One region of the Rhodococcus sp. IEGM 1318 genome, then DNA from elsewhere that is predicted to be linked to it. Evidence: riboswitches for the same ligand, from Rfam matches in the RefSeq annotation. Region 1 holds a riboswitch; each other region holds the start of a gene.
What was found. A riboswitch is a leader RNA that binds a small molecule or an ion and turns the genes downstream of it on or off. The one in region 1 is predicted to bind S-adenosylmethionine.
Positions count from the first base shown of each region.

Region 2: another riboswitch for S-adenosylmethionine. It lies ahead of R4P65_RS33195 (putative leader peptide); the one in region 1 lies ahead of R4P65_RS18825 (aminotransferase class V-fold PLP-dependent enzyme).
Region 3: another riboswitch for S-adenosylmethionine. It lies ahead of R4P65_RS02625 (bifunctional o-acetylhomoserine/o-acetylserine sulfhydrylase); the one in region 1 lies ahead of R4P65_RS18825 (aminotransferase class V-fold PLP-dependent enzyme).
Region 4: another riboswitch for S-adenosylmethionine. It lies ahead of R4P65_RS33200 (putative leader peptide); the one in region 1 lies ahead of R4P65_RS18825 (aminotransferase class V-fold PLP-dependent enzyme).

Region 1 covers NZ_JAWLSC010000007.1:319,866-327,414, reverse strand. Annotated here, with positions in the region: gene R4P65_RS18860 (Pls/PosA family non-ribosomal peptide synthetase) at 1-1,085, opposite strand, end outside; gene R4P65_RS18855 (BCCT family transporter) at 1,208-3,061, opposite strand; gene R4P65_RS18850 (hypothetical protein) at 3,490-3,894, opposite strand; gene R4P65_RS18845 (hypothetical protein) at 3,934-4,260, shown strand; gene R4P65_RS18840 (hypothetical protein) at 4,262-4,402, opposite strand; gene R4P65_RS18835 (hypothetical protein) at 4,707-4,886, shown strand; gene R4P65_RS18830 (helix-turn-helix domain-containing protein) at 4,887-5,039, shown strand; SAM riboswitch class IV at 5,074-5,188, shown strand; gene R4P65_RS18825 (aminotransferase class V-fold PLP-dependent enzyme) at 5,242-6,567, shown strand; gene R4P65_RS18820 (hypothetical protein) at 6,779-7,393, shown strand; gene R4P65_RS18815 (PaaX family transcriptional regulator C-terminal domain-containing protein) at 7,372-7,549, opposite strand, start outside.
Region 2 covers NZ_JAWLSC010000010.1:20,578-28,126, forward strand. Annotated here, with positions in the region: gene R4P65_RS21995 (LLM class flavin-dependent oxidoreductase) at 1-152, opposite strand, end outside; gene R4P65_RS22000 (ABC transporter ATP-binding protein) at 139-1,761, opposite strand; gene R4P65_RS22005 (ABC transporter permease) at 1,758-2,648, opposite strand; gene R4P65_RS22010 (ABC transporter permease) at 2,641-3,639, opposite strand; gene R4P65_RS22015 (ABC transporter substrate-binding protein) at 3,642-5,282, opposite strand; gene R4P65_RS33195 (putative leader peptide) at 5,431-5,535, opposite strand; SAM riboswitch class I at 5,529-5,623, opposite strand; gene R4P65_RS22020 (GNAT family N-acetyltransferase) at 5,641-6,231, opposite strand; gene R4P65_RS22025 (FAD-dependent oxidoreductase) at 6,240-7,349, opposite strand; gene R4P65_RS22030 (ABC transporter substrate-binding protein) at 7,360-7,549, opposite strand, start outside.
Region 3 covers NZ_JAWLSC010000001.1:564,304-571,852, forward strand. Annotated here, with positions in the region: gene R4P65_RS02610 (hypothetical protein) at 1-66, opposite strand, end outside; gene R4P65_RS02615 (DEAD/DEAH box helicase) at 66-1,895, opposite strand; gene metX (homoserine O-acetyltransferase MetX) at 2,014-3,150, opposite strand; gene R4P65_RS02625 (bifunctional o-acetylhomoserine/o-acetylserine sulfhydrylase) at 3,147-4,472, opposite strand; SAM riboswitch class IV at 4,616-4,756, opposite strand; gene R4P65_RS02630 (NADP-dependent isocitrate dehydrogenase) at 5,062-6,285, shown strand; gene R4P65_RS02635 (MFS transporter) at 6,485-7,549, shown strand, end outside.
Region 4 covers NZ_JAWLSC010000010.1:28,681-36,229, reverse strand. Annotated here, with positions in the region: gene R4P65_RS22075 (signal peptidase I) at 1-772, opposite strand, end outside; gene R4P65_RS22070 (SipW-dependent-type signal peptide-containing protein) at 778-1,335, opposite strand; gene R4P65_RS22065 (signal peptidase I) at 1,364-2,008, opposite strand; gene R4P65_RS22060 (hypothetical protein) at 2,005-2,571, opposite strand; gene R4P65_RS22055 (alternate-type signal peptide domain-containing protein) at 2,576-3,133, opposite strand; gene R4P65_RS22050 (HAD-IIA family hydrolase) at 3,422-4,237, opposite strand; gene R4P65_RS22045 (sulfite exporter TauE/SafE family protein) at 4,275-5,042, opposite strand; SAM riboswitch class I at 5,242-5,336, shown strand; gene R4P65_RS33200 (putative leader peptide) at 5,344-5,421, shown strand; gene R4P65_RS22040 (amino acid ABC transporter permease) at 5,531-6,505, shown strand; gene R4P65_RS22035 (amino acid ABC transporter ATP-binding protein) at 6,502-7,287, shown strand; gene R4P65_RS22030 (ABC transporter substrate-binding protein) at 7,322-7,549, shown strand, end outside.

The DNA.
Region 1 (7,549 bases):
TAGCGGGCCAGGCCGACGCCGCCGATCACCAGCTCGCCCACCTCACCGACCGCTACGGGATTGCTCTGGGCGTCGACGACGGCAAGGTCCCAGCCGTCGAGGGGGAGGCCGATGCTGACGGGGCTCTTGCCGTCCATCAGTGCGCCGCAGGCGACGACGGTTGCCTCGGTGGGGCCGTAAGTGTTCCAGACCTCGCGACCCTCGACAGCCAGGCGCTCGGCCAGTTCGGGTGGGCAGGCTTCGCCGCCGAAGATCAGCAGTCGAACGGCTTCGAGAGCTTCGGCCGGCCACAGAGACGCAAGGGTCGGCACGGTGGAGACGATGCTGACGTCACGCGAGACCAGCCACGGGCCGAGGTCCATGCCGCTGCGAACCAGCGAACGAGGTGCCGGGACGAGGCAGGCGCCGTGGCGCCACGCGAGCCACATCTCCTCGCAGGACGCGTCGAATGCCACGGACAACCCCGCAAGGACGCGATCACCAGGTCCGATGGGCTCGTCCTGGAGGAACATGCGCGCTTCGGCGTCGACGAACGCCGCGGCATTGAGGTGAGTGACCGCGACGCCCTTGGGGGTGCCCGTGGATCCTGAGGTGAAGATGATCCAGGCGTCGTCCTCGGGTTCGGGTTCGCGAACCGGTGGATGTTCGAGCCGCTTAGCTGCCGTACCTGGCTGGATACCGTCGCCGGTGATGATCGCCGCTACTTGCGCCTCACCGAAGACCAGCTCGGCGCGCTCTTCCGGATCGTCGGCGTCGACGGGCACGTACGCGGCGCCCGCCGCGAGGATGGACAGGATCGCCACGTACAGCGAACGTGAACCTGACGGCATCCTGATTCCGACGCGGTCACCTGCGCCGACGCCGGCATCACCGAGCCAGCGCGCACCGAGCTCGATCTCGTCGAGCAACTCCGAGTACGACAGTGTGGTGTCGCCGTCGTCGATGGCAGGTGCTTCCGGGTTGGCCTCGGCTGAGGCCCGCACGATGTCGATGAGCGTGCGCGGCGCAGGTGCATGCGCCGACCGTAGGAATACGGACGGTATCCCGAAAGATTGTTCCGTCTCCGACTGCGACTGGAGTGGCAAACCCGTTGGTCCTGTTCTACTCACGAAACTTAGAGTCCTGCGAACTGTCGAGTTGAAAGTCTCACGACAAGTTTGCGAGTTGGTGAACAGATATGCCTAATGCAACATGCCGAACGTGCCGGTCAGTCCGTACTGGCAGCTTGGGCGTGGCCTTCTGCCGAGTCGGCGAACTCGGGTGTGTCGAACACCTCTCCGCCCAGTGGGTCGACAACCTTCGATTCCTCGGAGAAGTCGACGGCGCCGGTATCCGGGTCGATATTGACCGCATGGGCGGGAACTTCGTGGACCGCGAAGAGCATGTGGGCGTCGGAGGGTTCCGTCGTGATCCCGTTTTGCGACGGGGTCAGACCGGCGAAGGTCGACGAGATCTTCAGATCGCGGAGCCGCTTCTCGGTGGGTTGTGGAACGTCGGTCGACGCCGGGGTATTAGTCGAAACTCGCAGGTAGCGAGGTGCCGAAGCGACCTCGTACCGGAACGCCTTCAGCATCGACAGGCACGCGAGCACCATGATGACCGAGAACGGCACAGCGGTGGCGATGGCAACGGTCTGCAGCGCGGTCAGCGATCCACTGCCACCCACGATGAGGAGAACCGCGGCGGCGGCACCGGATAGGAACGTCCAGTAGACACGCGTGATCTTGGAGGTCTCCAAGCTGCCACCGGTCGCAAGGATGTCGATGACGATCGAGCCGGAATCCGCGGACGTGACGAAGAAGAACACGATCACGACGATCGCGAGGACACTCGAAATCGTTCCGAGCGGAAGTCCGTCGAGAAGCGTGAACAGCGACGTGTTGGTGTCCACTGCGCCGGATGCGTCGAGCATCGTGCCCTCGTTGCGCTGACGCAGAATGCCGGAGTTACCGAAGATCGTGAACCACAACGAACCGACCAGCGTCGGGGCCAGCAGTACACCGAAGACGAATTCGCGGATGGTGCGGCCGCGTGAGATGCGCGCGATGAACATGCCGACGAACGGTGCCCAGCTCATCCACCAACCCCAGTAGAAGATGGTCCAGGCGCCCTGCCAGCCGTCTTCGGCGAACGGGGACGTGCGCAGCATCAGTTCGGGCAAGGCCTGGACGTATCCGCCGAGGTTCTGCACCCACGACTGCATGAGGAACAGCGTCGGTCCCAGAATCAGGACGAACAGGGCTAGCGCTGCAGCGAGCATCATGTTGATGTTGGAGAGCCACTTGAGGCCCTTGGTGACGCCGGAGACGACTGAGAAGGTGGCCATACCCGTCACGATGACGATGATGGTGATGACCAACCAGTTGTCGGTCTCCACCCAGCCGAGGTAGTCGAGGCCGGCCGAGATCTGCTGGACACCGAAACCCAGCGACGTGGCGACACCGAAGAGCGTGCCGACGATGGCGACGACGTCGATGGCGTGGCCGATCTTTCCCTCGATGCGAGCACGTCCGAGCAGTGGCTCGAGCAGCCAACGGATCGACAGCGGGCGGCCCTTTCGGTAGGTCATGTACGCCAGACCCAGGCCGACGACGACGTAGATCGCCCATGCATGCAGGCCCCAGTGGAACATCGTCAGTTCCATTGCTTGATTGGCCGCGGCGTCCGTGGATCCGGCGACCTGCCCGGCGACGGGAGGGGTCACGTAGTGCGAAAGCGGTTCGGCTACTCCGTAGAACACGAGGCCGATGCCCATACCGGCGCTGAAGAGCATCGCGAACCACGAGAGCATCCCGAATTCGGGCTGCTCGTCGTCACGTCCCAATCGGATGTTGCCGATGCGGCTGATTCCGCAGTACAGAGCAAAAATCGCGAAACCGGTCGCGGAGAGGATGTACCACCAGCCGACGCCGTCGCTGATCACGTTGTTGAGTGTTTCGAAAGCATCCGCGGCGGTTCCCGCGTAGATCACGGCAAAGGCGATCAGGGCAAAGATCACTATCGATGCGGGGATGAACACGGGTTTCCGTAGTTCACGCCACGCAGTTTTGACCGCAGTCATTCCACTCCTCGAACATTCAGGCATTCACAGCGCCCATCAGGGCGGCCACGTGTCACGCGTAGGTGGGCGTTTCGCTCACACCATCGCAGGTCAAGACCGGGCTATTGCTTTGGAATTCAACGTAACGTCAAGTTTCGGTCAACTCAACTGGACGAAAGATGCTGTACTGCCGCGAAAATTCCCACTGAATGCCCTTGTTTCGGTTGTAAACCGTTGGGCAATAGTGGTATTGGGTCACAAGTGGAAGGCTGAACGACGAATTCGATTGGTACGTTGAGTTGAATCGCTCGGGTCGACGTTCACCGATTGATCGGAATTGTCAAACTCGGCGAAACGGCCTGTCTGTCAGGTGGTTAACTCCTGGCGTGCTCGTTCGATCGTGGCGGTAAGGCGCCGATATCTAACTGTGATTGTGATGGTCGCAACTATCAGTGGTGCGGGCCCTGTTCGCCACGCTGGGCGTCGATGAGATCCATCGCATCCTTCAGGCCCAAGCCCGGATGTAGTTCGCGTAGTGCCTTGATTGCCGAAATACGGTCGTCAGTCGACGCGAGTGTGCTACGGACATCGTCGGCGGGTATTTCGGAGGGGGCAGTTGTCCCTTCCCAACACGCCGGTTGAGGATTGTTCCTGGTTCGCCAGGCTTGGACGGTGCCGTAGGCAAATCCAACCGTCGCGAAAAGCCAGATCGCGAACCATGTCCAATTCCAAGCTGTGGGTTCTGTGATGACCTTGTCGATGGTGCTTGGGCCGAAGAAAACGAGTAGCCAGGCCAGCACGATCGTCTGCCACCATCGCTCGACGCGCCTGCTCGGTACCCACCACTCGGCCATCGATCGATACTCGCACAGGGCTGCTGTTTCGGTGCGACGATGGAGATCATGGAGATTCGTGATGCGGTGGAGCGACTTAGAGGGGATTCCGGGACCTCGATGATCTTCGGTGAACCGCACCAGACCAGCGACGGATCAATGATCATCACGGTTTCGCGTCTGCATCGGCGGTGGCGCGGAGACCCCATGCCGGTGCCAGTGGGAGTGTTCTCGATCCACGAGGGTGAGCCGTCGTGGTCACCGGCTGTCGATCACACCAGGGTGGCTTTGATGGGGGAGTTCATCGGGTTGGCGGCCGCGGTGATCGCAACTCTGGCCGTTCTACGTCGTCCGCCCTGGCCTGATGTGACGATTCAGAAGGGGTGACTCAGAAGGGGTGACCCAGAATTACGCCGATCAGCTGGAACGGCATTGCCAGGAACATCGATCCGACGTAGAGCGGATAGCGAACCGGATCGCCGGCGAGGTAACCCTCGGCGAGCCAGGCCATTACGTCTGCTGATCCCATAGTCTTTCGTCCCTTCGCTGTTGTGGTTCAACGACCTTTTCGGTCGTGGGAGTTGTTTTGTTACAAGCGAACTCGAAGGAGGAGTAGATGTGATTACAGTTTCGACTCAGCAAACGTCGTCAAATGAGATCTTCGGGGGCGGCGGCTGACAACGGGCGCGATTACGACTTGCCGGGGCAAACTCCATCGGCGGAGTTTGGATACTTAGCATCGTGCGGTAGTGAAATCTGTGCGTTCTGCGCAGGATCGCCGAGCGTATTCGCGCAGCTCGAGCTCGGTTGGAACCCACAATTGGAACCCGCAAGTGGAACCCACAGTGGAGGCATGGACGCGGGCCGACACGTTTCAGCCTGCCGCCGCGACACGGCCCGCGCCGCTACGAGATTCGAATGGCGCGCCGCTACGAGATTCGAATGGAGAGTTGCTCGAGACTCTCTCGACGTACCTCGACGAAGAATCGTCTCTGGCGCACACCGCAAAATGAATGGGCTTGCGCCGCAACACCGTATCGAGTCGAATCGATCGAATTCAGCGCCTTCTCTCGGTGGATCTGGCCGATCCGGAAACCCAGGCTTGCACTCCACCTCGCCTGCCGGACGATTACGCGGTGACGACGGCCTTCGCGGCTTCGTCTTGACAAGCGCGGGAGGTTCCTGCCATCCTCGTTGCCAGGTCACGAGTACCAGTGTTCAGCCCCGGCTTGCTGGTCGGCAACCCTCCTCCGCGGTGGGGTGCTCCGGGTGACGACCCGGCTGCGTTCGAAAACGAATGCGGCAAGCGCGGACTCTTCCGGGGCCATCTCCCGACGAACGAGTCCTTGAACGTGAGGATTGTCTTCGATGACTGCTGTATTGAGTGCCGACACCTGCTGCACCACCGCGATTGCCAAGGTTTCGGGTGCTGACCTGCAGGTTCCATTGGTTCAGGGCGGCGAATGCTCCTACGCCAACTTCGACTACGCGGCCAGCGCGCCGGCATTGGCCCAGGTCACCGACCGTATCGCCGAATTGTTGCCCACGTACGCCAGCGTCCACCGCGGTGCCGGCTACGCGTCCCGTATCTCCACCCTCACCTACGAGAACGCTCGTGAATCCGTTGCTCGTTTCGTGAACTGTGCCGACGATCAGGTTGTCGTCTTCACCCGAAACACCACTGATTCGCTGAACCTGCTTGCCCAGTGCGTCCCCGGCAGCACCGTTGTCCTCGACGTCGAGCATCACGCAAACCTGTTGCCGTGGAATGACGCTCGTATCGTCACCGCCGCAGACACCATCGAAGAAACGATCGAGCGTCTGATCGGTGAACTGTGCACCAAGCCTGCTGCGCTGCTCGCAATCACCGGGGCCTCCAACGTGACCGGTGAGATCCTGCCGATTGCACGTTTGGCCGACATCGCTCACCGGTGCGGCGCACGTATCCTCGTCGACGCTGCTCAGTTGGCGCCCCACCGTCGCATCGACCTGCAGGAATGCGGCGTCGACTACGTAGCGTTCTCGGGCCACAAGCTGTACGCGCCCTTCGGCGCCGGCGTTCTGGTCGGCCGCCGTGACTGGCTCGACGAAGCTCAGCCGTACCTCGCCGGCGGCGGCGCCGTGCGTGAGGTGACCGTCGAGTCCACCGAATGGGCTTGCGCGCCTGCACGTCATGAGGCCGGTTCCCCCAACGTGCTCGGTGCGGCAGCAATCGCGACCGCATGCGAAACCCTGCACGCCCTGGACTTCGACGTCATCGCCGAGCATGAGAAGGCACTCACCGCACAGCTCACCGACGGATTGTCCGCCATCGAGGGAGTCTCGTTGGTGCGACTGTGGAACGACGCTCCTGACGCCGTCGGAATCGTCACCTTCACCGTCGACGGATTCGAAGCGGGCGAAATCGCCGCATTCCTCTCCGCCGAGCACGGCATCGGAGTTCGTGACGGTCGCTTCTGCGCACACCCGGTTCTCGCGCGCCTCGGTCTCTCCGGCGGCGCCGTCCGCGCCAGCCTCGGGCTCGGTAGCAGCTCGGACGACGTGACGCGCTTGGTCGACGCCGTGAACATCCTGGTTTCGAATCAGCGTGATTGGAACTACGCCAAGACTGCCGGAGCGTGGAACCCCGTGCCCGAGACCCGCCCCTTCCTCGGAGCTGCCGACGACAACGCCGGCGCAGCCGAGTGCGTCTGAGCTGAGCTCGGTCCCCGAAAACTCGAATGGACAACTAGCATGGCAGCCATGGCAGCAGCGGATTTTCCCGCCACCCCTTCGAGAGTGAGCATCACTCTCGGTCAGTGGTGCCGTCGTCATGTCGATCTGTGCCGTACCTCGTCAGGAATGTGTTCGAGCTGACGATTCGTCTCGCTCATCCCACACTTTTTCTGATTTTCGGAGGTCACACATGTCTTCACTCGCTTCGCATTCTCTGCACGTGGCGGTCGAGTTGACCGGATCCGGTCACCATCCGGCCGCTGAGGGCGCACCAGGAAACCTGCCGATCATCGGCGGCGACTACTGGGTGGACCTCACCGAGAGCGACAGGGCTCTCGATTTGGCTTCATTCCCTACCAATGTGGTTCGGATTCGCGCTGCGGACCTGCGTGAGGCGCAGCTCGAACGCGCACGGATCCGTGCTGCTGTCGCCGAAGAAGGCCGCGATCCCGACAGCGTCGCAGCACTGGTCGATCTCGAGATTCTGATCGCACCGGAAGCTCGTTCCGCTCGTAAAGAGCTTGCACAGTTGGACAGTGCGTTGACTGCTCCGCGGGTCCCGGTTTCGCTTCACTACGTCGGAACACCCTCCGGGCTCGGCAGTTTGATCGCCGATATCCGAGCTGCCGAGGTCGCCGACGGCGTTACGTTGCTCCCCCTCGCCTTGCCCCGCACGCTCGAACATCTGGTGGACAGCACCATTCCGTGGCTCCAGGATCGCGGACTTGTCACACCGTCCACCGCAGTCGACGAAGTGCTCGGTCGTTTCGGACTGCCGCCCCGTCAGCGCACGCTCGCGTCCTGATCACCGATCGCATCTGCGTACAGGTGGAACAGCGACGGTAATTCGTCTGCACCGTCCACCTGTGCCAGAAGCGCCCAGCACTGTGCCGTGACGAAGCGCGCCCGCGTGCCGATCCAGTTGGTGGGCAGTAGTTCCGGCGGCAGCAGAGGGTCCGGC
Region 2 (7,549 bases), on a different contig from region 1:
CCCTGATCCGCGGCGGTCACCAGGTCCACCCAGTACGACGGCGTGAACAGATCTTCGGCGCGCGAATCCTCGCGTCGCCAGGAGTGCGGATGAGCTCCGGCGCCCTCGAATTCGAGGCCGACCAGGAATGCTCCGGAACTACGCTCGGACATGTTGGGCCTTTCCTGTCGAATGATCCCGCCCGGGGATCGCGTCGAGAAGTGTGCGTGTGTACCCGTTTCGGGGATTGTCGAAAATCTCGGCGGTAGTGCCGATTTCGAGCAATCGCCCAGCTTGCATGACGCCGACTACGTCACTGATCTGGCGAACTACCGCCAGATCGTGGGAGATGAAGAGATAGGTCAGTCCCAGCTCTCGCTGCAACTCGTCGAGTAGCGCCAAGATCTGCGCTTGAACCGAGACGTCGAGAGCTGATACCGGCTCGTCGAGAACGAGTAGATCCGGCTTCAGAGCGAGCGCGCGAGCGATCGCCACCCGCTGACGCTGGCCGCCCGAGAGTTCGGCCGGCTTGCGGCTCAGGAACTGCTCGGGCAGTGCAACCTGATCGAGCAGCTCGGCGGCACGGCTCTGTTGCTGACTGCGTCCTCCAACCTTGAAGGCCCGCAGCGGCTCCGCCACGATGTCTTGGACGGACAATTTCGGGTCGAGTGATGCGTAAGGGTTCTGATACACGAGCTGGATCTTTCGGCGCAGCTCGCGCAGATCGCTGCCCTTGACCTTCGTGATGTCGTGTCCGTCGAAGGAGATGGTGCCGGCATCCGCCTGCTGCAACCGCACGGCGATGCGCGCCGTGGTCGACTTGCCGGAGCCCGACTCCCCCACCAACGACACCGTCTGACCACGCGGAACGGTCAGCGATACCTCGTTCACCGCGGTGATCGAACTCCCGTGTCCGACGTTGAAACGCTTGGTGATTCCGGTCAACGTCAGCAGCGGGCTCGTATCCTGACGGACCGGCCGATCGACCGGCCCCGAGGACAGGCTCGGAGCCGAGTCGAGCAGCTTCTTCGTGTACTCGTGTCGCGGGTTGTCCAGAATATCTGCGGTGCGGCCGGATTCGACGATCCTGCCGCCCTGCATCACCAGGATCCGGTCCGCGCGGTCTGCGGCCACCCCCAGGTCGTGCGTGATCAGGAGCACGGCGGCACCGGATTCGGCGATTCGCTCGTCGAGATGGTCGAGAATGCGTCGTTGAACCGTGACGTCCAGAGCACTGGTCGGCTCGTCGGCGATGATGAGGGCCGGGTTCGCCACAAGAGCGATGCCGATCAGAACTCGTTGCCGCATACCGCCGGATAGCTCGTGTGGGTACTGGCGTGCCCGGATTTCCGGGCGGTCGATACCCGCACGCTCGAGCACGGCGACGGCATCCAACCGCGCTGTTCGCCGGTCGGCGAGGCCGTGGATCCGCAGGACTTCTGCAACCTGGTCGCCGATCCGGGTCACCGGGTTGAGCGAGGTCGTCGGATCCTGCGGCACCAAACCGATACGAGCGCCGCGGATTCGCTGCCACGCACGGTCGGAGTACGAATCGATTCTCTCACCTTCGAACTCGACGCTTCCGCCCGTGATGTGGCCGCTACCGGCGAGCAGGCCCAGTATCGCGTGCGCCGTTGTCGACTTTCCCGAACCCGACTCCCCCACCACCGCAACCACTTCGCCGCGGCCAACGGTGAAACTCACACCGGATACGGCCGGCTCGTTGCCGTAGGAGATCTGCAGATCGGTGACGGAAAGCAACTGTTCCTCGGTCGTGCTCATCGTCGGTTGCTCCTTTCGATCTCATGGCCGATACGGTGTGCCGAGATGACCACGGCGACAATCGCGAGACCGGGAAGTGTTGTCATCCACCAGGCATTGGCGAGGAAGTTGCGCCCCTCGGATACCAGCGATCCCCATTCAGGGGTAGGCGGAACCGCACCGAATCCCAAGAAGCTCAGTGCCGACACTGCAAGAACTGCCTGCCCGAACTCGACTGCGGACAGCGCGACCACGGGCGCGTACGAGTTGGGCAGCACGTGCCGACGCAGGACACCGAGCCACTGCACACCCGAGCTGAACGCGGCCTCGACGTACTGAGCGCCGCGCACCCGCATCACTTCGGCACGCATCACTCGCGCAAAATTGGCGACCATACTGACGCCGACCGCGATGGCAACGTTGATGGTGCCGAAGCCGAGTGCGGTCACCAACGCCAGCGAGAGCAGCAGCGCCGGAATGGACAGCAGGACATCGACAATGCGCATCAGAACGGCGTCGACGACTCCGCCGACAAAGCCCGCGAGCAGACCGATGATCGATCCTGCTACCAACGCGATTCCCACCGCTACCAAAGTCGCGGTCAGGGACAGTGCAGCGCCGTGCACGAAGCGTGTGTACAGGTCACGCCCGAGGTTGTCGGTTCCGAACGAACGCGCCAGGCTCGGGCCCTGCAGTTTGTCTGCCGGGACGCCGGACAACGGATCGCCGCCGGCAAAAAATCCGGGTGCGACGGCAAAGCCGATGGCAAGCAACACGATCAACACCGGAATCACCAAGCCGGGCTTTCGGATCCAGCCGATGGCCGTGGACTTTCGGCGCGAAACAACAGGTGCCTTCGCCTCGACGCGCGGATCGAGGAGTAGGGGTTCGATCAATGTGTCAGACATGAGCCGGCTCCAGATCGGTCGAGCTTTCGGTATTCGACTTTTCGGTGTGACTCTTCTTCGTCTGGATGATCCGTGGATCTATCAAGGGGTAGAAGAGGTCGACCGCGAGGTTGACGAGCACGAACACGAGAGAGGCGAACACAACGACTCCCTGCACCACCGGGATGTCCTGCGCCATCACCGACGTCTGGGTCAGACGGCCGACGCCCGCGCGAGAGAACACCGTTTCCACAACCACCGAGCCCGCCAGCAGCGTGCCGACCAGCACACCGGCAATGGTAAATGCCGGAATGCTCGCCAGTCGCAATGCGTGACGGGTCTGGACGCGCCAACGGCTTGCGCCCTTGGCGTACGCAGTCTCCACGTGCGGCGAACGTAGCGTCGACTGCAGGCTGGTCGTGAGCACCTGCGCGATCACCGCGCCGGTCGGGATCGCCAAGGTGATCGCCGGAAGAATCACCGTTGCGAATCCCTTGTCTCCGAATGCCGGGAAGATGTGCAGACGGAACGAGAAGAGTTGCAGAAGGATCAGACCCACCCAGAAAGTAGGCACTGCCACACCCAGCGGCGGCAGCGAGAACAACAGGTTCGCGAGCCACCGCTTGCGGGCGTAGGTAGCGAAGAACGCGATCGCCACTCCGAACAACACGGCCAGAACCAAGGCGGTGGTTGCCAGCACCAGAGTGCTGGGCAGCGCCGAGAAGATGGCATCCGTCACCGACTGGCCGGTGGAGATCGATGTACCGAAATCGCCGCGAAGAGCATTCGTCAGCGACGTCCAGTACTGCACCCACACCGACTGGTCCAAGCCGTACCGCGCCCGAAGCTGATCGAGCGCAGCCTGATCCACTGCAACACCCTGACCGGACGCGTCGGCAGCCATGCTGACGGGATCACTCGGCAGGAGGAACAGAATCACGAACGAGATGGTGAAGGCGGCCCACAGGACCACTGCGGCCTGACCCAGTCGGGTGAGTACGTATCGAGTCATGATTACTTACCCGACAACCATGCGTCGTAGAACTGCAGGCGTGAGGAGGCTTCGAAGTTCAGGTCCTGCACACTCGATCCGGCGCCGATGGCCTGCGAGAGCTCGATGGTGGGGATGGAGAGTCCACGGTCGAGGATCAATTCCTGTGCAGTGGATACCAGTTCGCCGCGTTGGCCGTTGTCCGTGGCTGCAAGCTGCTCGGTGAGAACCTTGTCGAGCTCCGGATCTGCGCCGCGACGGTTGAGGTTGCGGCCCTCGGTGCTGAACGACGCCCGCAGGATGTCGGCGTCGGCCCTAGTGCTGTTGTAGTACAGCGAATCGTAATCACCCGACACCCCCTTCTCGGTCCATTCACCGTTCGAGACCAGATTGAGCTGCAGGTCCACGCCGACCTTCTTGAGCTGCTGCTGAACGAGCTCGAGAATGGCCTGATTACCCGAGAACACCGGGCTGAACGTGACGCTGAAAGTGAGCTTCTGCCCGTCCTTCTCGCGAATACCGTCGCTTCCGGTCTTCCAACCGGCTGCATCGAGAAGCTTCGCCGACTTGTCGGCGTCGTACGTCACGACGCTGGATTCGTCGGTGTAGAGCGGAGTGGTGTGAGCCAACGGGCTCGTTGCCGGGAAGAACGACGGATCCAGAACGGTGTCGACGAGCTCTTGCCGGTTGATCGCCGGAACGATGGCCTGGCGGACAGACTGATCAGCGAGAACTCCACGACTGACGTTGGGCTGGAAGAAGAAGCTCACGCCCGGGTTCGGCCGGGTGAGGATGCGTCCGCCTGCGCCCTCGATCTGCGGCGCGTCCTGTGGGAGCGCATCACTGACCGCATCGAGCTGGCCGGAAGCCACGCTGCCCGCGCGCACACCGGATTCGGGGACCACGGTGAAGTCGACGCCGTCGAGGTAGGCCTCGCCCTGATGCGCGACCGCGTCCGACGCCCAGTTGTATCCCGCGCGCTTGGCGATCTTGACACTCTTGTCCTGCTGCCAGTCGGTGTAGACGAACGGCCCGGAGGCGATCACCGCTGCACCGGGGCAGCGCTGCTCGGGTGCCAGTGCAGTGGTGGAATCAGCGAGGATTCCGAGCTGCGGCGTCGAAGTTGCTTGCAGGAACTGAACATTGGGTCCAGAGAAATTGATCTTCGCCGTGTGTGCGTCAACGACGTCGGTACCCGTGTAGGAGGACAGGTAGCTCTTCGCCAACGACGCGTTCGGCCCAAGGTTCTTGACCGAATCGAAGGTCTTCTTCACCGAATCCGCCGTCACCGGTGTGCCGTCACTGAAAGTGGCATCGTCACGAAGGACAAACGTGAAGCTCGCGGCGTCGGGGCTGATCTCCCAACTCTTGGCGAGCCACGGGGTGATCTCTCCGGAGTCGGGATTTTGATCGGTCAGCGAATCCACCACGGTACGAGTGACATACACCGTCTGGTTACTTCCGGCCTGGGCCGGATCGGCGCACGTCGGCGCCTGCGAGAGGCCGTAGCGAAGGGTTCCACCGGACTGCGCGGGGCCCGCGTCGGCACCGCTGTCACTTCCGTTGCTGCTGCAGCCGGCGAGGACCGTGCCGAGAACCGAGAGAGCACCGATACCGGCAAGTACGGTCGCGCGTTTACGGGCACCGAATGAGGGCGAGGACACCAAGAACTCCTAAAGAGGCATGCCGAAGAGCGCACCCGCCGCCCTGAAGCAAGAAGCTCCGAAAAGGCGATCGAGCACGAATCACTTGTGCAGAGAAGAGAAAACAGACTTGTCGACGACTCGCCTGAGTGTGAATGACTGACCGAGGTCAGTTGGTACAGAAAGATCCCGCGGTGCGGCACAGGTCTACGTGACGACGCGACCAGGCGGTATCGAAACCGCCTTCGACTGCCTTCATTTCGTGGTCCTCCATCGGTCCTGGCGGTAGCACCCGCACCCGATCACTCGGGGGGTTGCTGCGACTTCAATGAGCCAGGTCTCTCGGTCGCTCTGGATGGTCGTTCGCAAGTGTACGAGGTCAAACCCGGGTGTTGTCAACCCGGTCGGTAGGAATTGCTGCTCGGGTCACATTTTCGAGCACTCGAAGTTGTTTCTCGAACGGGTGGACGCCCACCTCTTCGGGCGAGAGTGAAGCGTCGTAAAGCGGTGTGTATCCACTGGACAGATACAGCGCGAGCGCCTCGGGTTGCCGAGGGCCCGTCGTGAGGAACACCCGGTTGTATCCGCGAAGTTCGATCTCTCGTTCCAACTCACGAACGACGACCTTGCCGAGGCCGCGCTTCCGATAGTCGGCCGATGTCCAGATTCTTTTCAGTTCGGCGGTGGTGGAATCGAATTGGCGAAATGCACCGCCCGCAATCGGTACATCCTCGTGGGTGAGCACCAGTAGCGCCCCCTGCGGGTACGCAAATTCTTCTGCCGGGTACGTGGTGAGATCCTCGAGCATCGCTTCGCGAGTCCCGCCGTAACGCGAGCTGTATTCGAGCGCCAACTCCGCGATCAGTGGAGCTGCCAAGGGATCGTCCTGCGATACCGAGTAGACCTCTACCGCGCCGATACCGTCGAGCTGTCGAGTCCCGAGCTCCAGTGCCACAACACTTTCCTCCATGAATCTGGTCAACGCTCCCCCAGCCGAAAAGCTTCCGAAGCGAGAGTGGTGCCGTCGACGAGGTCCGATACAAGTTCACCCAGGGCTGGACCGAATTTGAATCCATGACCCGAGAATCCCGCCGCAACCGTGACATCGCCGACTCGGTCGATGACGAAGTGACTGTCCGGCGTGCTCGTGTATAGGCACGTGATCGACTCGACCTGGGCGGAATCGACGCCGGGTAACCACGACTCGGCGTACTCGACCAATCGTTGCTCACCGTCGACATCAGGGGTGTAGTCGCGGGTCTGCGGAGTCACCACCGGCCCGGTCGCGTGTTCACCGATCTTGATGCCGTCCTCGGAACCGAGTCCGTAGATTCCCGCAGTCTCCAACTGTGCACCCGGGTGGTGAACGAAACTCGGCCACTCGACTCCCGGATCGAGCGGTGCGAAGTGCGCCGGTTGTTCCTGCGTCGTGCGCAGCGTCGGCAATGCGATTTCGGAGCCGAGGCCGCTGTCTGCGATCAGGTCCGCAGTCCACGCACCGGCCGCGATCACGACCTGACGAGCCGCGAGCGTTCCACTGTCCGTCACCACGTCCACGCCGTACGACGCTCGCGCGAGTGCCAGTACCCGAACGTCGTGACGGACCTCGGCACCGGCGAACACCGCTCCCGCCTTCAAAGCGGTCACGGCGCGATCCGCATGCAACCGGCCTGCATCGGGGTGATGGAGCACGGTGGTGTCGAATCGCAGCCCCGGCCAGCGCGCGAACGCCTCGGCAGGAGTGAGGATCTCACCCTTGATGCCCGCCTCGACCAATATCTGCGCCTTGGACTGCACCGCCTGCGGCAGACCGTGATCGACCGCGCCGGTGAGTTCCAGGAACCCGATGTCCGTCGTGGTCTCCAACTCCCGCCACAGCGGCAGCGCGTCGGCCGCCAACCCTGTGTACAGGTGATTGTCGTAGGCCTGACGGTAGATGCGCGAAGTACCGTGCGACGCACCGTGCTTGTGCCCCGGCCCGAACTGTTCCAGCTGTACGACGCTACGTCCGCGCGCCGCGAGCCGCCATGCGGCGGAGGACCCGACGAGCCCTCCGCCGATGACGATCACATCGGGAATCTCACTCATGGACGAGAGCTCACTTGGTCTTCGGAAGGCCGGGCGGGTTGATCAAAGACGTGTCGACGGCTTCGCTGGTGATGTTCCAGCGCTCGAGGATCCGCTGGTACGTGCCGTTCTCGATCGTGTGGTTGATCGCGTCATTGATTGCCTTGATCAGACCGTTGTCCTTCTTCACCAGCACCGCGATCTGCCCCTGCAGAGTGTCG
Region 3 (7,549 bases), on a different contig from region 1:
CGCGGTCCGCTCCACCGTCCGCAGCCACGCCCGACCCCAAGCGGTGACACCGAATTCGTTGGCCATCAGATAATCACCGCGCCATCCAGTTCGAGAAGTTCACGCAGTTCGGTGTCGGGAAGATCGGCCAGCGCGGCCTCGACGTTCCCGGAAACAGCATCGGCCACAGCTCGTTTGGACTCGTGCATCGCAGCGATGTGATCCTCCACGGTTCCGCCCGTCACCAAGGTGTGGACGTTGACCGTGCGCTTCTGGCCGATGCGGTGTGCCCGGTCGGTTGCCTGATCTTCGACGGCTGGGTTCCACCACCGGTCGTAGTGCACGACGTGACTCGCGCGAGTGAGGTTGAGGCCGAAGCCGGCGGCGCGCAGGCTCAGAATCAGAACCGGCGGGGAATCCGCGTCGTTCTGGAACGCGTCGACCATCCCGTCGCGCTTGTCGGTGCTCAGGCCGCCGTGGAGGAAAGGCACGGCGCCGATTCCCAATTCGGATCCCAGGTGCCGCGAAAGCATCTCGCCCATCGTCCGGTACTGCGTGAAGATCAGCGCATGATCGCCGTCGTCGACGATCTCGGCGATCATTTCCGTTGCGCGGTCGAGCTTTCCGGATCTTCCGTAGAGGTCGTCCGTATCACCGGTCACCTGCGCGGGGTGATTGCATACCTGTTTGAGGGTGGTCAGCAGCGCAAGGATGTTGCCGCGCCGGGCAATTCCCGTACCCAATCCGGTGTCGAAAGCATCGGCAACTGCCGACCGATAGATCCGCGCCTGTTCCGATGTCAGAGTGCACGAGACAGTGGAGAACTGTTTGGGCGGAAGATCCTTGGCCACTGTGTCTTTGGTTCTGCGCAGAATGAAAGGATCGATGACCGCGGCAAGCCTGTTCGCCGCAGTGGCGGATCGACCGGATTCGATCGGTAGGGCAAAGCGTTGACGAAAACGTGCGCGTGTTCCGAGGACGCCCGGATTTGCGACGCGAAAGAGGGACCACAACTCTTCGAGGCGGTTCTCCACCGGCGTGCCGGTCATCGCCACCTTGACGTCGGCCGACAACTGCATTGCCGCTTTCGCAGCGAGGGAAGCGGGGTTCTTGATCTGCTGCGCCTCGTCGAAGATCACCGAACTCCAGTGGATCGGGCTCAATTGGGCCGCATCGGAACGCAAGACGCTGTAGCTGGTCAGAACCGTGGTGCCGGCGGGCATACTAGTGGGAAGTGCGCGAGCAGTCCCGTGATGAACATGCAGTGGCAGATGCGGAGCGAATCGCTCGATCTCGCGGCGCCAGTTTCCGATCACCGAGGTGGGACACACAACCAGATGCGGACCGTCGTCGGCGCGGATCGCGATCATCGAAATCGCTTGCAGTGTCTTACCCAAACCCATCTCGTCGGCCAAGATCCCACCGCCCGAACCCGACAGTGCAGTCAACCAGGCAACTCCCTGCACTTGATACGGGCGCAATGTCGCCTGAATCTTTGCTCGGCGAAGACTCTCGATGGCCGCGCGCGCTTGTGTGAACAATTGCAGCGTGGACCGGGCGCTTCTGATTTTCGTGTCGTCACGGTCGATCGCTGCATGCGCTGCGGTCGGAATGTCATGTGCGCCGGTGTCGATGACGCGCTTCCACGCGAGCAACGACGGTCCGAGGTCGCCGCGACCTGCATCGAGGTTGTGGAACGCGTCGATCGCGGTGGTGAGGTCGAGCAGTTGTGCTTCGACGTCGGTTGCTGTGATCGACTCGTCGACCGGGATCGCAAGCCTGCACATGCCCGGCGATCCGGTCGGCATCCCCAGCGCCGACAGCCGCGCTGCCGGGTCTGCGTCACCCCAGAACGCGAAGGACATGTGCTCGGGAATGTACGTAGCCTGCAGGCGCGTCGAGCATGGCTGATTCACGTTCGCCGATGCTAGCCGCGCCGGCTCACGTTCGCCAATGAAAATGTCGGGAAAACCCGCAGATCAGCTGTGGTTTTCCCGACATTGACGAATTCTGAAAATGTGGCTCTGTGCCGGATCAGCGAGCCGTGCGTGCGAACTCCATCGTGCGGCGAAGGAGTCCAGCAACGGCGTCCGCCTCCGTCAGGAAGCCGTCGTGGCCGTCCTTGGACTTGAGAATCTCGAGGCCGCTGCACGTGGAAATTCCGTCGGCGATCTCCTCTTGCAAACGAAGGGGATACAGCCGATCCGAATCCACGCCGCCCACGACGACCGGTGCCGTGATCGATGCCAACGCCGCTGCAACGCCGCCGCGTCCACGGCCGATGTCGTGCCGGTTCATGGCCTCGGTCAGGAGGACGTACGTGCTCGGGTCGAAGCGGTCGACGAGCTTGTCCGCCTGATGTTCCAGGTAACTCTGCACAGCGTATCGTCCACCGTTCCAAGGGTTTTCGTCGTTCTGGGCGGAGTTCTCGAAGCGCGCATCCAGTTCCGACTCGGAGCGATACGTCAGGTGCGCGATGCGACGAGCGATGCCGAGTCCGGCGCGCGGTGCCCGACCCGTTCCGTGGTAGTTACCGCCTTGCCAGTCGGGATCGGAGACGATGGCCGCGATCTGCGTCGTCTGGGTGCCGATCTGATCTGCGGTCGCCCGTGAACCGGTTGCGAGCACCAACGCGGAGCGAATGCTGTCCGGGTAGGTAACTGCCCACTCGAGGGTGCGCATGCCGCCCATGGATCCGCCGACCACCGAGGCCAACTGGTCGATCCCGAGCAGATCGACAAGCTTCTTCTCCGCCGCGATCTGATCCCGGATGGAGATCTCCGGGAACCTGCTGCCCCACGGCTTGCCGTCGTCGGCCAGTGAACTGGGACCGGTCGTGCCGCGACAACCACCGAGGACATTGGTTGCGATGACGCACCATTCGCCGGTGTCGATCGGTTCGCCGGGGCCGACCATCCCGTTCCACCAGCCGGGGGATGGCTGATTCGCGGAGATCGGACCGGTGACGTGCGAGTCTCCGGTCAGTGCGTGCTCGACGAGTACGACGTTGTCGCAGTTCGGGGACAGCTCACCCCACCGCTGAACGGCGAGCGAAACGGATGGGAGTACCGCGCCGCTTTCGAGTTCCAGGGCGCCGATGTCGACGAACCCCACCTGACCGTCGGCCGGGGGTAGGAGGTCGATCCTGGGCTCCAATTCGTTCACGGTCACGAGTTTGCCACCGCAGCCAGGCCGACGGTGAGATCGGCGAGGATGTCGTCGATTCCCTCGATCCCGACCGCGAGGCGGACGAGTCCGGGCGTGACACCCGAAGCGAGCTGCTCTTCGGGGGTGAGCTGCGAGTGCGTCGTCGACGCGGGGTGGATGACGAGTGAGCGAACATCACCGATGTTGGCGACGTGGCTGTGCAGTGTCAGGGCGTTGACGAACTTCTTGCCCGCATCGATCCCGCCGGGCAGCTCGAAGGTGACGATGGCGCCGGTTCCCTTGGGCGTCAGCTGCTTTCCGCGTTCGAACCAAGGCGAGGAGGGAAGTCCCGCGTAGGAAACGGAGGCCACCTCGCCGTGGCGGTCGAGGAACTCGGCGACCTTCTGTGCATTGGACACGTGACGCTCGATGCGCAGGCTCAAGGTTTCGATGCCCTGCGCGATGAGGAACGCGTTGAACGGCGCCACGGCGGAGCCGAGATCGCGCAGCAGTTGGACGCGAGCCTTGAGAGCAAACGCCGGCGCGCCGAGGTCTGCGAAGGTGACGCCGTGGTAGCTGGGATCAGGCGTCGTGAAGTTCGCATGGCGACCCTGCGTCCAATCGAAGGTGCCGCCGTCGACGATGACGCCGGCGATCGCGGTGCCGTGTCCGCCAAGGTATTTGGTGGCGGAGTGGACGACGATGTCGGCGCCGTGTTCGAGCGGGCGGAGCAGGTACGGCGTCGCGACAGTGTTGTCCACGATCAACGGAAGACCGTTCTCGTGGGCCAGCGACGAGATGCCGGGTAGGTCGAGAATGTGGTTCTTCGGATTGGCGATCGTTTCGCCGTAGAACGCCTTCGTGTTCGGGCGAATTGCTTCGCGCCACTGGTCGAGATCGTCAGGATCCTCGACGAACGTGACTTCGATGCCCAGCTTACGAAGGGTGTAATGCAGGAGGTTGTACGTGCCGCCGTACAGGTACGGGCTGGAGACGATGTGGTCGCCGGCCTCGGCGATGTTGAGGATCGCGATGGTCTCGGCAGCCTGACCCGAGGAGAGGAGGAGTGCGGCGACTCCGCCTTCGAGGGCAGCGATGCGCTGCTCGACGGCGTCCTGTGTGGGATTCATGATCCGCGTGTAGATGTTGCCCGGCTCGGCGAGGCCGAACAGTGCCGCAGCGTGATCCGTGCTGTCGAAGACGTAGCTGGTGGTCTGGTAGATCGGCAGAGCGCGCGCATTGGTGGCGGTGTCCGCTGTTTGCCCGGCGTGCACCTGCTTGGTCTCGAACGACCAGTTCGCGGTCGGATCAGAAGTTGCTGCGGCGTCGGCTGTGTTGTCGGTCATGATTTTTTCACTCCAGTGGTCTGACGGATAGATGTCGGACGGGGGCGAATGATCGCCGCCCCGTGCTGGGGTCTATCTACAAGTGCGACACATACTGAAAAACCTCCGTGGGGCTCGGCCCGGTCTGGGGTCCGTCCCTGTCGGACCCGCGCTTGTCACCCGAATTGCGGTGGAACTGCGCGAGCAGATCCACGTCGGGAAACCTGGTCATCACCCGGGGCACCCCACCGCGGTTGGAGGGTTGCCGTCCAGCGAGCCGGGGCTTGACGCTGGCACTCATGACCACGTCGGATTCTACCGGGAAGTGAGCGCAGTCCTGACGCGGGGCGAAATGTGAGCCGCAACCGCACGCGAGGCAGAGCGACGCAGCCCACTAGCAGGCAAAAGTTACTCGCGAGTAGAGACGGATGGGTGGACCTGCCGGTTGCGGCCTCACGGGTTAGCAGTACGCTTGTCTTGTTTGGGACTCATCTCCCGAGATCAGTCCACACCGTCTAGGTTTGATAATCGAACCGTTCGCGGACCCACTCACAAAGTGTGACCGCAACCGTGTAACCAGGGAAACTTCCTAGGAGGACGCGAAGCACCCATGTCCAAAATCAAGGTTGAGGGCACCGTCGTCGAACTCGACGGCGATGAGATGACGCGCATTATCTGGCAGTTCATCAAAGACAAGTTGATCCATCCGTATCTCGATGTGAACCTCGAGTACTACGACCTCGGTATCGAGTACCGCGACGAGACCGACGACCAGGTCACCATCGACGCAGCGCACGCGATCCAGAAGCACGGCGTCGGCGTCAAATGCGCCACGATCACGCCGGACGAGGCACGTGTCGAGGAATTCGGTCTCAAGAAGATGTGGCGTTCCCCGAACGGAACGATCCGCAACATTCTCGGCGGCACGATCTTCCGCGCACCGATCATCATCTCCAACGTTCCGCGACTCGTTCCGGGCTGGACCAAGCCGATCATCATCGGCCGTCACGCATTCGGCGACCAGTACCGCGCCACAGACTTCAAGGTCCCCGGCCCCGGCAAGGTGATGATCACCTACACGCCTGAGGACGGCAGCGCACCGATCGAGCACGAACTGGTCAACTTCCCCGAAGAGGGCGGCGTCGTCCAGGGGCAGTACAACTTCACCACGTCCATCCGTGACTTCGCTCGCGCGTCGCTCACCTACGGACTGCAGCAGAACTACCCGGTGTACCTGTCCACCAAGAACACCATTCTCAAGGCGTACGACGGTGCCTTCAAGGACATCTTCCAGCACGTGTACGAGACCGAGTTCAAGGCTGAGTTCGATGCCGCAGGTCTGACCTATGAGCACCGCCTCATCGACGACATGGTCGCTTCCGCACTCAAGTGGGAGGGCGGCTACGTCTGGGCATGCAAGAACTACGACGGTGACGTCCAGTCCGACACCGTGGCCCAGGGCTTCGGCTCGCTCGGCCTCATGACGTCGGTTCTGCTCACACCGGACGGACGGACCTGTGAGGCAGAGGCTGCTCACGGCACCGTGACGCGTCACTACCGTCAGCACCAGCAGGGCAAGCCCACCTCGACCAACCCGATCGCATCCATCTTCGCGTGGACCCGTGGGCTCGAGCACCGTGGCAAGCTCGACAGCACCCCTGAGGTCATCGGCTTCGCGCAGGCGCTCGAAGACGTTGTCATCAAGACCGTCGAAAGCGGCCAGATGACCAAGGACCTCTCGATGCTGGTCGGCGGCGATCAGGGCTACCTGACCACCGAGGAGTTCCTCGGCGCGCTCGACGTGAACCTGCAGAAGGCCATGGCCGCGAAGTAGATTCACCGCTTCACCTCTCGAATGGGACGTCCGGGAAACCGGGCGTCCCATCTGTGTTCGCGGTCTCACGTGAGTGAACTCACCCGCTCTCACTTGGAAGTTCAACCAGGTGTGAGATCACAATTGATCAGTGACTTCGTCTACCCTCTCCCGTTCTGACGCCTCGACACCCGGGGTTCGTTCCGCCAGAGGTCCGGCGATGCTCGCTCTCGCCCTCGGCGGTTTCGGTATCGGCACCACCGAGTTCGTCGCCATGGGATTGCTCCCGGAAATGGCATCCGGGCTCGGCGTCTCGGAACCCATCGCAGGCCACGTGATCTCCGCGTACGCGCTCGGCGTTGTCGTCGGCGCTCCGCTGATCGCTGCTCTCACCGCACGGGTACCGCGCCGCACACTGTTGATCGCGCTCATGGTCGCCTTCACCGTCGGCAATGCCGCTTCGGTTTTCGCGCCCTCGTACACGACGCTGATGATGGCTCGCTTCGTCGCCGGATTGCCGCACGGCGCGTACTTCGGAGTCGCCGCGCTGGTCGCAGCGCACCTGGCCGAACCGGGCAAACGCGCGAAGGCCGTGGCGATGGTCATGATGGGTCTTTCCGTGGCCAACGTGATCGGGGTACCGGTCGCCGCCTGGATCGGTCAGGCACTCGGCTGGCGCAGCGCCTTCGCCTTGGTTGCGGTAATCGGAGTGGCAACGGTTGCTTCGCTGTTCGTCTGGATACCGCGTTTGGACGGTATGCCGGTGACGAATCCGATCACCGAACTCGGGGCACTGGGCCGTGTCCAGGTGTGGATGACGCTGATCGTGGGCATGGTCGGATTCGGCGGCATGTTTGCCGTCTACACCTACATCAGTACGACGCTCACCGACGTGTCCGGGCTTGACGCTTCGTTCATTCCCCTCGCACTCATGCTCTACGGACTGGGCATGGTGGCCGGCAACTTCGTCGGCGGATACCTCGCGGATCGCGCACTGATGAAGGGCTTGTTCCTGTCGATGGGATCCCTCGTGGTGATCCTCGCGGTCTTCGTGATCGCCGTGCGCAATCCGTACACGGCACTGGTCTTCGTCTTCCTCATCGGTCTCGCGGGGTCCTCGATGGTTCCGGGTCTGCAGACACGGTTGATGGACGTCGCCGAGGACGCTCAGACCCTGGCTGCTTCTCTCAATCACGCCGCGCTGAACATCACCAACGCCTTCGGAGCGTGGATCGGCGGCGTCGTCATCGCGGCCGGTTACGGGTACACGGCGCCGGCGGCGGTG
Region 4 (7,549 bases), on a different contig from region 1:
TGGCAACGCCAGGCCAAGCGAGCAGGACGGAAGTTCCCTTGTCCGAGCAGGTCATTGATGCGGGAGGTTTCGGAAAGCTTGCTGAAGTGCTGAACGAAATGCTGCCCGCTGTCGCCGTGCCCGTGAAGGCGGCCTGTGTTCCACCTATGTTCGTAATGCCCGTCACGCTGAGACCGACCGTTGCCAATGCGACGATTGCCTTGAAGGCGTGGGAATCGCCGCGCGAATCCTGACGATCCAGCCCGGGTTCCCCTTCATCCGCTCTCTTTCGGGGGCGAAATGCGATGTACAGCAGTCCCCCGACGGCAATCGCACCGAGGACAATGCCACTCGGCCCTGACAACCAGACTGCGGCATAGCCGAGTCGGTCGACGCTGAAGAAGACTCGATCCGCTTCGGTGATGACGTAAGGATCTGGGTCTGCGACGGGATTTGCGTCGCCGCGCAGTTGTGCGACGGCAAGATTGTTGCCTTGCTGCTCGATCGTGTCGACACGATGGGTGATTCGAACGCCTTGGTTGTCGTAGACACTGACGATGTCACCGACTTGAACTTCCGAAGCAGGCACTGTGCGCGCAAATGCCAGCGCGCCGGTATCGATCGTGGGAGACATCGATCCGCTCTTGAAGATCAGCGGCGTGATACCGAAAGCGAAGCCGGCAACGAACAAGGCGATGGATGCCAGACCGGCGAGGGCTCCGACCGTGAGCAGGATTTCCTGAATCCGCCTCGGCATAGAGGCTTTCGGTCGAATATTGGTATGTCGTGACACGGCGCTCACACCTTTGCCGAGAAGTTCAGGACGACGCTCGACGAGCTGCTCGTCGGTGGGGTCGGACTTGTCGGAAGCGTCACCGAGACACAGAGATTATCGGTTGCCCCGACAGCCAGAGAACGGTCGGGCGCACCGACCGCCTGATTTGCGGTGAGGGTCAGGGGTAAAGACGACACCACATTGCTGCCATCTGTGCATTTGTTGGCCACAGTTCCGTTCGACGACACAGTCATCCGCAAGTAGGTCGTCAGTGCGCCGGCGCTGGTGGAAGTAATCGTGTATTTCAGAGGAAGATTCACGCCTGCCCCCACGTTGTTGACTTTGACGATGGCGGAGTTCGAGTCGCCGGGGAGCATCCCGGTTTTGCCGAGTTGGCTGAAGCTCAGTGTTGTGGTCAGCATGGGTTGGGTTGTGGTGTTCAACTGTAGATTGATCGACCCGGTCGTGATGTTTCCCGAAATCGCAGTGGCGGAGGACGTCCAGGCCGCGAGTGTGGTCACACCGCCGACGCCTAGCACCATCCCCAGTGCGAGCAGCGCGCGAAAACGCGTGCTGGTCAACAGGTGACGAATCCGGTGGGCCGGACGGTCAGGGTGCGAGGGCATCGTGTTGGCCTCTCTCGATCTGGACGGAGTCGGTGACGTTGGAAGCTGCAGGGTCAGGAGCCAATCGGGCTCGAGCTCGCTCCTTCCGGCCGTCGCGGATGCCGCTGATCATCATGTAGGCCGCGTACAGCAGTAGTGCCGTCACGACTATCACCACGATCACGATCCGCTGCTCTCCTGTGAGCCAAGTGTTGACGTAGCCGAGATACGGAAGGCTGTACCAAACCTTTCCCCGGATCTGTACTGGCCGTACTTCTTTCTCGTCGCGTTCACCGTTCGCGTCGCCTTGGGTGATGAAAGTTCTTTCACCCTTCTGGTTTTCACTTGTGGCGATGATCCGGTGCGTGACGACGGTTGGCTGCCCGGATTCGAGCTGGTAGGTGATGGGTGTACCGATCCCAAGTTCGGATGGATCGACAGGTTTGACTACCACCAGTGATCCAGGGTTGTACGTCGGGCGCATCGAACCGGTCAGAATCGTGAAGCGTTGTGCGCCGGCAAAGAAGGGGACGACGATGGTCGCGACGATGACAGCCGAAATCGCCAACAGCAGTGTCCAGCTGACAATCGAGGTGACCCACCACAGAGGGCCGGTACGTTCACCGCGTTTGGTCGAGTGTTTCGTCATGCCGCCCCTGCCTGGAACGTGAAGGTGGCGTTGTTCGTCTGACCGGAAACCGCACCAGCCTCCACCGTGAGCCGCAGACACAGGACGTATGTGCCACCAGATGCGAGCGGAGTAGGCATGTACGCGGGAGAAACCGGGTATTGCAGCGATGCATTCATCGATCCGGACGTCAATGGGGTCACTGCCGGGGCCGTGGTGTTGACGCCGGCAGGGCAGGCACCTTCGTTGGCAACTCCGTACGTGGTCAACGTGAATCCCGGAAGTGTGGTCGTCGACTGCATTCGCCAGTGCAGAGGATCAGACCCCGAATTCTTGACGGTGAGCGGAGCTTGCACCGTGTTCCCCGGGACGATAGGCGTCGCGGCCGTCGTCAAGTTCGCCAGGGAGTAGGCCGCACTGGTTCCGGCCGATGTGCCAACGGTGAGGTTGACGCTGGCGGCAGTTGCGGTCCCACCACTCGCGCTCGCCGAATCGGACCACAGTGCGAGCGACTGCTGTGACGATGCGAACACCGCTACAGCAGCCACCGCGACTGCGATAGCTCCCCAGACCCTTTTCCTCATGAAATTACGGAGCCGGAGTCAGCGCTGTCTGAGTGACGACCAACTTCATCGCCGCCAAGTTCAGCGACTGATTCTGTGCGACCTGATTGGCCACCTCGGTGAAGTTCAGACGGACTCCGACGTGCACGATCGTGCCGTTCTGTACCTTGGTGATCTGTGAAATCGGGTTGCCACCAGCATCCTTGATGGTCGTAACCGGCTGTACAGCGGCGGCAAGTTCGGCGCTGTTGGCACCCGGAACGATGCCGGCCGTATCCGCGGTCAGAACAGCCGCGAGACGATCGCCCACTGCGGTCACGGTGACGTCGCAGGTGTATTCGATGCTCTCGGTAGTGACGATGCGGTAAGCCGAGATGTTGGTGATTGCGGTCTTCGTTGGGTTGAGGGAGTTCCAACCGCCGCCGACCGGTGCGCAGGCGCTCAGGTCGAGTGCACCGGAAGTGACGGGTCCGCCGCCTCCGACGTCGGCTGAGTCGCTCCACACTGCGAGCGAGCCCGCACCGCCGAGGAGGAGGGCACCGGCCGCCGCAGCAGCGATCGCGCCCTTGGTCTGCTTCTTCATGAAAATCTCATTTCATGTCTGGGACCCGAAATGGGTCGTTCAGAAATGAGTATCATCCACGGCAAACGATTCGTTACTGCTTTGTCGCAAATTCTTTTTCGACTGCGATCCACCTTTTCTGGTCCAGAAAACCGCTTCTGAACTGTGTATAACTACCATTATGTAATTCTGGTCTGAAGAAAACCGATTGTTTTTCTAGTTGGAAAAAGCGGACTAGTCGGATTCTGGCAAATTCACCGTTCTTTCGCCGGCTAATTACCGACTCGCGGTTTTGTTTTGCAATTTGAATCAATTGTTTGTGTTGCTACGGAATGGATCGGTTGTCGTTCCCACAAGATCGGCGACCGACTCGAGGACGATGGTCGGGCGGTAGGGGTAGAGCTCGACCGACGCGCGGGTCGAGATCCCGGTCATCACCAGAATCGTCTGCAGTCCGGCTTCGAGGCCACAGACGATGTCGGTGTCCATGCGGTCGCCGATCATCAATGTGTTGGCCGAATGAGCGCCGATGGACCGCAGGGCTGAGCGCATCATCAAAGCGTTGGGCTTGCCGACGTAGTAGGGATCGCGTCCGGTTGCCTTGGTGATGAGAGCGGCGACCGAGCCGGTTGCCGGTAGAGAGCCGTCGCGCGACGGCCCGGTGGCGTCGGGGTTGGTGGCGATGAACCGCGATCCGCGCTCGACCAGGCGAATGGCGGTGGTGATTGCCTCGAAGGAGTACGTGCGCGTCTCGCCGAGGACGACGTAGTCGGGGTCACTATCCGTCAGGACGTAGCCGATGTCGTGCAGTGCAGTGGTCAGCCCCGATTCGCCGACCACGTAGGCGCTGCCGCCCGGACGCTGGTTGGCCAGGAAGGTCGCGGTAGCGAGCGCTGACGTCCAGATCGACTTCTCCGGGATGTCGAGTCCCGAGTTGAGGAGGCGTGCTCGCAGGTCACGCGGGGTGCGGATGGAGTTGTTGGTGAGCACCATGTACGGAATGTCGTTCGACGCCAGTTCTGCCAGGAACGTGTCTGCTCCGGGTATCAAGTGCTCCTCGTGGACGAGAACCCCGTCCATGTCCATGAGGTAGGTCCAACCGGTCTGATCGTCTGTTCTGGTCATATCTCCAGTATGTGCGGGGGCCGCCCGATGTGGGCGGTCAAGCGAGAAGACGCCACAAGCCGACCAGGCCGACGACGACAATCGTGTAGCGCAGTGCAGTGGGGGACAGGCGTCGTCCGTAGCGGGCGCCCAGAACGCCACCACCGAGTGAGCCGACAGCGATCAATCCGGCTGCTGCCCAATTGATCTGGTCGAAGGCAAGAGTGATGTACATCCCGGCTGCGACGATGTTGACGAGCAGTGAGAGCAGGTTCTTCGCGCCGTTCATGCGCTGGAGGGTTTCCGGGAGGATGGCACCCATCACACCGATGAGGAGGATGCCCTGCGCGGCGGTGAAGTAACCGCCGTAGATGCCGACTGCAAAGGTGCCGGCGGTCAGGAGCATCAGCCTCTTGGTGGACAGCGCCGTTTCTTCGGTGGAGCGCTTCTTCGCCCACGCCTGGATACGTGGTTGGAGGAGCACAAGTGCGAGAGCCAGGATCAACAGCACCGGAACGATGGTCTCGAACAGTTTCTCGGGTAGATGCATGAGCAACCACGAACCGAGGAGCGCGCCGGCGAGCGACGCCGGAATCTGCCATTTCAGACGATCCCCCTGTCCCGACAACTCACGCCGGTATCCCCACGTCCCTGAAACCCCGCCGGCGACGAGCCCGACTGCATTGGACATCGTCGCGGTCACCGGCGGCATGCCGAAGGCGACCAGGGTGGGAAACGTGATCAGCGTTCCGCTGCCGACCACGGCATTGATCGCGCCCGCACCGATACCGGCCAACAAGATGAAGAAAGCGTCGATTCCACTCACTCCGCAGACGGTACGGCAGAGGAAAAGTCAGTCCGGACGGCGGTCCCGGTCTTGATTCGAACACTCCATTGAACACGGCGGCCAAGGCTTCGGACACCGTTGGAATCAGTGCGATTTCAACGTGGAGAGACCTTCAGTTCCCTTGCAGTGCAGGGAAATACAACATTTGACGACTCGGCATTTCGCGTCTAGTCTTTGCTCACCATCCAGAGCGACCGAGAGACCTGGCTCGTCGACGTCGCAGCAACCCCCCGAGTGATCGGGAGCGGGTGCTACCGCCAGGACCGATGGAAGGCATCACATGGGTTCCACTTCGCACGCTGCGCACAGGCGTCGTCACATCGATCTGTGCCGCACCGCTTCGTGTCACTGTCACTGACCGAACTGCCGTCGTCTTCGCAACTCGAGCGCACCACCTCGAGAACACAGCTGCGTCCCCATTCCCCGAAAGGTCTATTCGTGATGTCCATTCCGTCAGGTAGTGCGCCGTGAGCGCGCCCACCGATGTCCGCCCCGACAAGTCGGTGGCCGAGCCGCAACTTCCCGACTCGGAACTTGTCGTTGCTCGTACCTGGCACCCGCTGCGTTGGGTGATCAGCGCAGTTGTGCTGGTATTTCTTGCTCAGTTCATTCACGGACTCGTCGTCAACCCGGGCTGGGACTGGCCAACGTTCGCGCAGTACTTCACTGCGAAATCAGTGCTTGCCGCGTTGTGGATGACGATCAAACTGACCCTGTGGGGGACGATCCTCGGATTCGGTCTCGGAGTGTTCCTGGCACTCGGCCGGTTGTCGAAGAACCCGGTCCTGCAGGTGATCGCCTGGACCTACATCTGGGCTTTCCGCTCGATTCCGCTCATCGTGCAGCTGCTCTTCTGGTTCAACATCACGTACCTGTACCAGACGCTTTCTCTCGGAATACCTTTCGGGCCGGAGTTCTTCACCTTCCAGGTCAGTGGTGTGATCGGCGGATTCACCGCAGCAGTTATCGGTTTGGCGCTACACCAGGCAGCGTACTCGGCCGAGATCATCCGCTCCGGAATCATCTCGGTCGATCACGGTCAGATCGAAGCTGCTCACTCGCTCGGTATTCCGCGCAGTCGACAGTTCTTCAAGATCGTTCTCCCGCAAGCGATGCGGGCGATCCTCCCCAATGCCGCCAACGAGGTCATCGGACTCTTCAAGGGAACGTCCATCGTCTCCACCATGGCGATCGCCGAACTGTTCTACCAGGTGCAGGTCATCTTCGGCCGCAACGGACGAGTTGTGCCCCTGCTGATGGTCGCCACGATCTGGTACATCATCCTCACGACGTTGCTCTCGATCGGTCAGTACTACGTTGAGCGCCACTACGCCCGTGGATCCGCCCGCGCTCTTCCTTTGACTCCGATACAGAAGGCTCGCAAGAAGTTCGACGAGATTCGTGATGCGCGTCTCGATATTCCGAGAGGTGCGACCCGATGACCGCAGAGCTGGCCGAAGAGACGGTGTACGCCGTCGAAGCGCGCGGAATCCACAAGTCGTTCGGCGCGCTGGAAGTACTTGCCGGCGTAGATCTCCTGGTCCGCAAGGGTGAAGTGACCGTCATTCTCGGCCCGTCCGGTTCCGGTAAGTCCACCTTGTTGCGCACCCTCAATCACCTCGAGAAGGTCGACCGAGGGACCGTGCGGATCGACGGAGAACTGATCGGATACCGGCGCAAGGGAAATCGACTTCACGAACTGCGTGACCGAGAGATCCTGAAACAGCGTTCACACATCGGATTCGTGTTCCAGAACTTCAACCTGTTTCCGCACCTGACTGCGCTGGAAAACGTGGTGGAAGCTCCGCTCTCGGCCCAGAAACGAGACCGTGACGAGGTGTACCGCGAAGCTCGCGCACTGCTCGAGCGAGTGGGAGTGGGGGACAAGGCCGACGAGTATCCCCGCCAACTCTCCGGTGGCCAGCAACAGCGCGTCGCCATAGCGCGAGCGCTGGCACTGCGGCCGGCGGTCATTCTCTTCGACGAGCCGACCTCGGCGCTCGACCCGGAACTGGTAGGCGAGGTTCTCGAAGTCCTGGCTCAGCTGGCCCGTGACGGCGCCACTTTGGTGATCGTCACGCACGAGGTCGGTTTTGCTCGGGAAGTGGCGGACACCGCGGTCTTCATGGATGGCGGCGTCATCGTCGAACAGGGCCCACCTTCGCAGGTGATCGACAATCCGATTCACGAACGAACCAAGGCTTTTCTCTCCCGCGTTCTCTGACGCGACCAAGACACATTCCCGAAAGGAAAAATTGATGTTCTCCCCATCCCGTCGCGCCACTTTCCTGATCTCGGCTGTCGCCACCGTCGGACTGCTCAGCGCAGCGTGCAGCAGTGCGGACGCCGAGTCCGACGGAGCCCAGGTCACCGCTGCCGCGGGTTACAACCTCACCGCCGACCAGAATCGCATCACCACCGACAAGGTGGATTCCATCGCCGCCGAGCTGCCTCAGGACATCCGCGACCGCGGCACGCTGCGCGTC